2 regions of the Amorphus suaedae genome follow, and region 2 is predicted to be linked to the other one. Evidence: predicted binding sites of a transcription regulator. Region 2 holds the regulator's gene; the other holds the start of a gene.

Region 1 (4,195 bases), 150 kb from region 2:
TGCCGACAGCACTGCCCCAACAGCATTCCCCGACAGTACTCCCCCCGGCGGCAGGACGCCCGTCAGCAGGTCGCCCGTCGGAAGGTCGTCCGGCAGCAAGGCATCGTTTGCACGACGGGTCCGCCCGACCGTCCTCCCGAGCCCGGTCGGGCGGGGCGGGCGTCGTTGGTGGCGCCGCACGAGACGCTCGCAAGATCGCCCGCAAGCCTGCCAACATCGCTCGCAGGCAGGCCACTCTGCCGGATGGCATCGGCCCATCACCCGCGCGAACAGAGCCGCCGGTTCGGACGATCGGAGCGGCCAGTCACCCGTCTCGTAAAGCCGCGGCCGGGACCTCCGTTCGCCGGAAGGTAAGCCGGCAAAGCAACTCTCTTCGCCGCGAACCTGTCCGCCGGTTCCCACCCCGACGCCGCGCCCCCGGTCGCAGCCGGACGTGGACCAAAGTCATTTCTGCCGCCGCCTTCGGCGCCGGGATGATCGCGAGGAACAGCCGACCAGAATCGACCGTGAAACACATCAGGGACAATCTTATATTCCGAAATAATATTGTTATTTTTCAATAATTTATATGGTTAAATTCACGTTTACCATAAACTTGAGCGTCGGCCCGTCCGACCCCGGGGTCGGCGGGACGCGGGGGCGTCTCAGGCGGCGATCGCCATGCGCGGGCCCGCCTGCCGGTAGGCGAGTGCCTCGGCCAGATGGAGCCGGCCGACGGTCCGCGCGCCCTCCATGTCGGCGAGCGTCCGGGCGACCTTGAGGACGCGGTGGTAGCCGCGCGCCGACAGGTGCATGGCGTCGGCGGCGTCGCGAAGCAGCCGGGCGCCATCCGGGTCGGGCGCCGCGATCTCCTCGATGAGGCGGGGGCCGCACTCGGCGTTGGTGCGGGCGCTCACCCCGAGCTCGGCGAAGCGGGCCCGCTGGATGGCGCGGGCGGCGGCGACCCGGAGGGCGGCCTCGCGGGAGCCTTCGGCCGGCGACGGCATCGCCATGTCGGAGGCGGTGACGGCGGGCACGTCGATGCGGACGTCGATGCGGTCGAGGAACGGGCCGGAGAGGCGGGCCTGGTAGTCGGCCGCGCAGCGGTCGCCGCGCCGGCACTGGTGGCCGGGCTCGCCGTAGTAGCCGCAGCGGCACGGGTTCATGGCGCAGACGAGCTGGAACAGCGCGGGGTAGCTGACCCGGTGGTTGGCGCGGGCGATGACGGCGCGGGCGGTCTCCAGCGGCTCGCGCAGCGCATCCAGCACCGGCGGCGCGAACTCCGGCAGCTCGTCGAGGAAGAGTACGCCCAGATGGGCGAGCGACACCTCGCCGGGACGCGCCCGGACGCCGCCGCCGACCATCGCCGCGGTGGAGGCGGAATGATGGGGGGCGCGGAACGGCCGCCGCGCCGACAGCCGGCCCTCGCCGAGCTGGCCGGCGATCGACTGGACCATCGAGACCTCCAGCAGTTCGCGTGGCGCCAGCGGCGGCAGGATCGACGGCAGGCGCTGGGCGAGCATCGACTTGCCGGAGCCAGGCGGCCCGACCATCAGGAGGTTGTGGCCGCCGGCGGCGGCGATCTCCAGCGCGCGCTTGGCGGTCTCCTGGCCCTTCACGTCGGCGAGGTCGGGCAGGGGAGCGCCGTCCTCGCGCACCTTCGGGTCCGGCCGCGACAGCACCTGGGTGCCCTTGAAGTGGTTGGCGAGCGCGATCAGGCTGCGCGGCGCCAGGATCGCCATGTCGCCGGACGCCCACGCCGCCTCGGGCCCGCACGCCGACGGGCAGATCAGCCCCTTCGAAAGCGCGTTGGCGCCGATCGCCGCCGGGAGCACCCCGGCCACGGGCGCGATCGTGCCGTCGAGCGAGAGCTCGCCCAGGACCACGTAATCGAGCACCTGGTCGGCCGGCACGACACCCATGGCGGCCATCAGCCCGACCGCGATGGGCAGGTCGTAGTGGCTGCCTTCCTTCGGCAGGTCGGCGGGGGCGAGATTGACGGTGATGCGCTTGGGCGGCAGCGACAGGCCGGAGGCGATCAGCGCCGAGCGCACCCGCTCGCGGCTTTCCGCCACCGCCTTGTCGGGCAGGCCGACGATGGTGAAGGCGACGGTGCCCGGACCGATCTGGACCTGCACGTCCACCGGCACGGCCTCGACCCCCTGAAACGCCACCGTCGTCACGTGCGAGACCATCTGCAACCCTCCCGGCCGATCCGCAATCAAAAGTAGCGGATGGCCGAAAGTCGCGCAAGAACATTATGAGAACAACCGCGGATGGCTGGGATCGGGAGGATCGTGCCGCGCGGCCGGGATCACCTCGGATAGGCCGTCCGGCAGACGGACATGACGGTGTCGCGCAACCAGCGATGCGCCGGGTCGGCGTCCACGCGGGGATGCCACATCGCCGAGACCTTGAATTCCGGCGTGGGGACGGGGAGGTCGAAGCTTGCGAGGCCGTCGAGCGCGCCGTGGTCGGTCGTCAGGCGGTTGCCGAGGCACGAGCGGGGCACGATCGCGACGAGGTCCGAGGCGCGCGCGATCCGCATGGCGTCCGGGTAGCCGGGCACCACGACGCGGATGCGCCGCGTCAGGCCGAGTGCCGAAAGCGCGCCGTCCACCGGCTCGATGACGTCGCCCGTCCGGGATGCCACGACATGGCCGCAGGCCGCATAGCGCTCCGCCGTGACCCCGGCGCCCGTCAGCAGCGGATGCCCGGCACGCGCCACGCCGACGCGCCTGTCGTCGAGCAGGAACCGGGTGCGGATCTCCGGCGCGGCCGTTCCGAGGACGCCGATCTCCAGATCGATCAGGCCTTCCCGAAGCGGCGCCGCGTCCTTGTTCGGCTTGGGCGCGAAGCGGAGGCGGACGCCGGGCGCGGCCTCGACGACGGCGGCCACGACGGGCGTCGCCAGGAATTCCAGGAACGCTTCGCTGGCCCGCACGGTGAACGTCATTTCGAGCGAGGCGAGATCCAGCTCGGCGACCCGCGGCTGGAGGACCGCACGCGCGTCGCGCGCCAGCTCATGGACGTGGTCGCGCATCTCGGCGGCGCGCGGCGTCGGCACGAGCCCTCTGCCGGCGCGCACCAGAAGCGGGTCGCCGGTTGACGCGCGCAGCCGGGCGAGCGTCCGGCTCATGGCGGAGGTGCTCAGGCCGAGGCGGCGGGCGGCGCCCGTCACGCTTCCCTCGGCAAGCAGCGCGTCCAGCGCGACGAGCAGGTTGAGATCGACCTCGGTCATGACGGTGGCTTCCCGGGCGCGGCGCCAGGCATGGCGTTTGATGCAACTATTCTTTGCCTGCCGTGCGTCTGGCGCAAGCCGGGTGGCGACGCCTATCTCCGGCGAACCGCAGAAACGGAGACATCAGCCATGCAGACCGCAGCCGATTCCATCGCCCCCGCCGGCACAATCCTTCTTATCGGCGCGTCCCGCGGCCTGGGCCACGCCATGGCCGCAGAGTTCCTGAAGAAGGGCTGGCGCGTCGTCGGCACGGTGCGCGGCGATGCCCGCACCAGGCTGCACGACCTGGCGGATGCGTTCGAAGGCCGGGTGGAGATCGAGAAGGTCGACATCTGCGTGCCGGACCAGGTCGCTGCGCTCCGCGACCGCCTGTTGGGCAGGGCGTTCGATATCCTGTTCGTCAACGCCGGGGTCAGCAACGATCCGTCGGAAACGATCGCGGAGGTGACGACGGACGAGTTTGTGCGCGTGATGGTGACGAATGCCCTGAGCCCCATGCGGGTCATCGAGAGCCTCGAGGACACCGTCGCCGCGACCGGGCTGATCGGCGTGATGTCGTCCGGGCAGGGCAGCGTCGGCAACAACGAGACCGGCATGCGCGAGGTCTATCGGGGCAGCAAGGCGGCGCTGAACATGTTCATGCGGAGCTATGCGGCGCGCAAGGCGGCGACGGCGCGCCCGATGGTGCTGATGGCGCCCGGCTGGGTGCGCACCGATCTGGGCGGCCCGGACGGCCGGCTCAGCATCGAGGAGAGCGTGCCGAGCCTCGTCAACGTCCTGCTGTCGAAGCGCGAGAGACCGGGCCTGGACTATCTCGACTATCTCGGCCGCACGGTTCCCTGGTGAGCGGGGGCGCGGGGCTCAGTCCCCCTTGAGGAGGGCGCCGGCGATGAGATCGAACAGGCGTTCGGCGCGGGGCGCGAGCGCCCGCTGATCGCGCATCCAGGCGAGTGCCCCCAGCAGGGCGAACAGGTC
Region 2 (4,195 bases):
TCAGGTCCGTGGCGGTGGCGGCGCTTGTGGTCATGGTCCTCGATCCGGCGGCCGTTCTCAGCCCGGGCTTCCAGATGTCGTTCGCGGCGGTGATCGCGCTGGTCGCGGCATACGAATGGCAGGCGGGGCGCGAGCGCACCGGCACCGTCGACCGGAACGCCGGCCGGATGCGGCGCATCCTGCGCACGGGCGGGCTGTGGATGGGCGGCCTGGCGCTCACGTCCTTCGTGGCCGGCCTCGTCACCGCGCCGATCGGCGCGCTCCACTTCCACATGCTGGCGCCGCTCGGGCTGCTCGGAAACCTGCTGGCGATGCCGTTCGTCACCCTGCTGGTCATGCCGTTCGGGGTGGTCTCGGTGGCGCTGATGCCGCTGGGCCTCGACCCGCTGGTTTTGCCGGTGATGGGGCTCGGCCTCGACGCCGTGGTGGGGATCGCGACCTGGGTCGCGGGCCTCAGCGGAAGCGCCGGGGCGGTCGGGCGTATGCCGGCGGCGGCGGTGCTGGCGATGGCGGGCGGCCTGCTCTGGCTGGCGCTCTGGCAGGCGCGCTGGCGGGTGCTGGGGGTGGTGCCGATGGTGGCAGGCCTCGCGATCGCGCCACTGGGGTCGAGCCCGGATCTGCTCGTGTCCGACGACGGGCGCGCGGTGGCGGTCAGGGGAGCGGATGGGCGGCTCGCGATCGCCACGGCCAAGGGCGGGGCGTTCGCCGCCGCCATGTGGCTCCGCGCCGACGGCGACGCGCGCGATCCGGAGGACCCGTCGATACGCAACGGGGTGCGCTGCGACGGCCTCGGCTGCACGCTGGCGCTCGCGGGACCCGTCGGGGACGCGCGGGATATGCGATCCGGGCCTAACTCAGTGGGGAAAGGCCGTGTCGCGGCCGCGACTGCCCGGCCGCCGCCGGTCGTGGCCTTCGCCGAGGACCCGGCAGCCTTCATCGAGGATTGCGGGCGCGCCGAGATCCTGATCACCCGCCACGACGCGCCGCCGGCCTGCGACCGCCCGCGCCTCGTCGTCGACCGGGCGCTGCTGCGCCGGAGCGGGGCGATTGCGCTCACCTGGCAGGCCGACCCGCCGTTCTACCGGTTGCGGCAGGCGCGGCCGGCGGTCGCGCGGCCCTGGACGGCGACGCCGGTGGTGACGCGGTGAGCGGTCGCCCGGCGCCGAGCGGGTGCCCGGGCGCCAGCAGGCGCTAGTACTTGCGGAACAGCGCCACGAGCTTGCCCTGGATGCGGATGCGATCCGGGCCGAAGATGCGGGTCTCGTAGGCCGGGTTGGCGGCCTCCAGCGCGATCGACGCGCCCTTGCGGCGCAGGCGCTTCAGCGTCGCTTCCTCGTCGTCGACGAGGGCCACCACGATGTCGCCGCTGTCGGCGTCGTCCGAGCGCTTGATGAGCACCGTGTCGCCGTCGAGGATGCCGGCCTCGATCATCGAGTCGCCGTGGACCTCGAGCGCAAAGTGCTCGCCGCCGCCGATCAGGTCGGCCGGCACGGTGATCTGATGGCTTTCCTGCTGGATGGCCGCGATGGGCACACCGGCCGCGATCCGGCCCATGACGGGGATGCTGTGGCCGGACGAGCGGCCACTGTCGACCGGGGCCGGCGGCGGGGGCGCCTTGCCGCGCGATCCCTCGATGACCTCCGGCGAGAAGCCGCGGGAGCGGTTGGCGCCCAGCGACGGGTTCGACGATTCCGGCAGGCGGATCACTTCCAGCGCGCGTGCCCGGTTGGGCAGGCGGCGGATGAAGCCGCGTTCTTCCAGCGCGGTGATCAGCCGGTGAATGCCGGATTTCGACCTGAGGTCGAGCGCGTCCTTCATCTCGTCGAATGACGGTGGAACGCCGCTCTCCTTCAGCCGCTCGTGGATGAACATCAGAAGTTCATGTTGCTTGCGGGTCAGCATGAAATCGGCCCCACCCCTTGGGTCAGCGACGCATGACGTATGCGGTACAAATCAGGAACGAACGCTACACGTTCCATATGTGTTCTGCAATGGTTAATGTTCGGTTTGCGATACGCCGGCCCAGAGCGGGAACAGGTCGCGGCCGGATCGTGGCGGCGGTTGCGGGTTGCGCAGGCGCGCAGACGGTTGCGCGCGCCGCCGGGGGGGCGGGAGGCGCAATCTGTGCGATTCGACGCGGTGCGGGAAGCGCGAAAGTCCTGGAGGGACGACGTCGAAGCCGCCGGCCCGCTCTCAGAGACCACACGGTGAGGGTGCCGCTGGCCTGATCTGGCAGGCGCGCCTGCCGGGCGTCTGGGTGTTCGGCGGAAGGCCTAGAGCCGGAGGATCCGGCAGACGCTGCCGGCGGGGGCGGCCGGCGCGTTGGGCGGACGGACGATCAGCGCGCCGGAAGCGGCGAGCGTCGACAGCATCGAGGAATCCTGCAGGGAGAACGGATCGGCGTCCGGCAGGCCGTCGTCGCGCTCGGTGAGGCGGGCGCGGACGTAGTCCTCGCGGCCGTCGTTGGCGGGCATGTCGTGGCTCAGCCGCGCCGCCGCGTAGGCGGGGCCGGGCGCCGCGTCGCCCTGCAGCGCGCGCACCAGCGGCACCAGGAACAGCATCGCGCAGACCAGGCTGGAGACGGGGTTGCCGGGAAGGCCGAGGATGCGGATGTCGCCGAGGTGGCCGAAGATCAGCGGCTTGCCGGGCCGCATGGCGATCCGCCAGAAGCCGAGCTCCATGCCGACATCGGAGAACGCCTTGCGCACCAGGTCGTGGTCGCCGACGGAGGCGCCGCCCAGCGTGACGAGGATGTCGACGGCGCGGTCGCGGCCGTCGGAAAGGGCCGCGACGGTCGCCTCGGCGTTGTCGCGGACGATGCCGAGGTCGATGGCCTCGCCGCCGGCGGCGGTGATGAGGGCCGCGAGCGCGGGGGTGTTGGAGGCGACGATCTGGTCCGGACCGGGCTCCTCGCCGGGCGCCACCAGCTCGTCGCCGGTTGCGATGATGCCGACCTTCGGCGCGCGGCCGACCGGCAGCGTCGCGTGGTTCATGGCGGCGGCCAGCGCGACGTGGCGCACGTCGAGGCGGGTGCCGGCGGCAAGCAGTGCGTCGTCGGTCTGGAAATCGAGGCCGGCGCGGCGGATGTGGCGGCCGGGCTGGGCCGGCACCGTCACCCGGACGGTCTGCGCGTCCACCGTCTCGGTGTTTTCCTGGATGAGGATGGTGTCGGCGCCGTCCGGCACCGGGGCGCCGGTGAAGATGCGCACCGTCTCGCCGGGCGCGAGCGTGCCGGCATGGCGGCGGCCGGCGACCGAGGCGCCCACCAGCCGCAGGGTCGCGCCGGCCTCGGCCGCGTCGACGGCGCGCACGGCGTAGCCGTCCATGGCGGAGGCCGCGAAGGGCGGCTGCTGCCGGGTGGCGGCGATGTCTTGCGCCAGCACGCGACCGACGGCCTCCGCCAGCGGCGCGTGGTCGACGCCGAGCCGGGCGGCGCCGGCGAGCACGCGGGCGCGCGCCTCCAGGACGGGGAGCAGGCTCACGTGGCGGGCTCCGCGCGGTAGTCGCCCGAGCGGCCGCCGGACTTGGCGACGAGGCGGATGTCGCCGATCACCATGGAGCGCTCCACCGCCTTGGCCATGTCGTAGATGGTCAGGCAGGCGACGCTCACCGCGGTGAGGGCCTCCATCTCCACCCCGGTCTTGCCGTCGACGCCCACGGTGGCGCTGACGCGCAGGCCGGGGAGGGCCGGGTCCGCCTCGATGTCGACCTTGACCGAGGTGACGGGCAGCGGGTGGCAGAGCGGGATCAGCTCGTGGGTCCGCTTGGCCGCCATGATGCCGGCGATGCGCGCGGTGGCGAGCACGTCGCCCTTCTTCAGGTTGCCGGTGCGGATCAGCTCCAGCGTGTCGGCGCGCATGGTGACGCTGCCGGTGGCGGTGGCTTCGCGCCGGGTGGCGGATTTCTCCGACACGTCGACCATGCGGGCGGCACCGGTCTCGTCCAGGTGGGTGAGGGTGTCGCCGCCCATGTCCCGCCGCTACTCGGCCGCGAGCCGCACGCCGACGGTGGCGCCGTCGAGCAGGAAGCGGGTGGCCGTCTCGACGTCGGACTGGCGCATCAGGCTTTCGCCGACCAGGAACGCGTCGACGCCGACGGCGGTCAGCCGGGCGATGTCGGCGGGCGTCGAGATGCCGGACTCCGCGACGATCATCCGGTTGCCCGGCACGTGCGGCGCCAGCGCCTCGGTGATCTC

The links. Region 2 encodes LexA, which represses DNA repair genes until DNA is damaged. Its sites were predicted from a motif close to TGTTCNNNNTGTGTTCNG; they were not measured.
Region 1: a site for LexA is predicted at 2,231-2,248, ahead of AB7M35_RS04530 (YifB family Mg chelatase-like AAA ATPase). Genes of this name have one in related genera too.

What each region holds. Positions count from the first base shown of each region.
Region 1 is NZ_JBRJIT010000001.1:1,004,455-1,008,649, reverse strand. Features, by position in the region: gene AB7M35_RS04530 (YifB family Mg chelatase-like AAA ATPase) at 645-2,174, opposite strand; gene AB7M35_RS04525 (LysR family transcriptional regulator) at 2,294-3,220, opposite strand; gene AB7M35_RS04520 (SDR family NAD(P)-dependent oxidoreductase) at 3,350-4,066, shown strand; gene AB7M35_RS04515 (TetR/AcrR family transcriptional regulator) at 4,082-4,195, opposite strand, start outside.
Region 2 is NZ_JBRJIT010000001.1:1,151,816-1,156,010, reverse strand. Features, by position in the region: gene AB7M35_RS05175 (ComEC/Rec2 family competence protein) at 1-1,148, shown strand, start outside; gene lexA (transcriptional repressor LexA) at 1,192-1,902, opposite strand; gene AB7M35_RS05165 (molybdopterin molybdotransferase MoeA) at 2,274-3,482, opposite strand; gene moaC (cyclic pyranopterin monophosphate synthase MoaC) at 3,479-3,970, opposite strand; gene trpC (indole-3-glycerol phosphate synthase TrpC) at 3,980-4,195, opposite strand, start outside.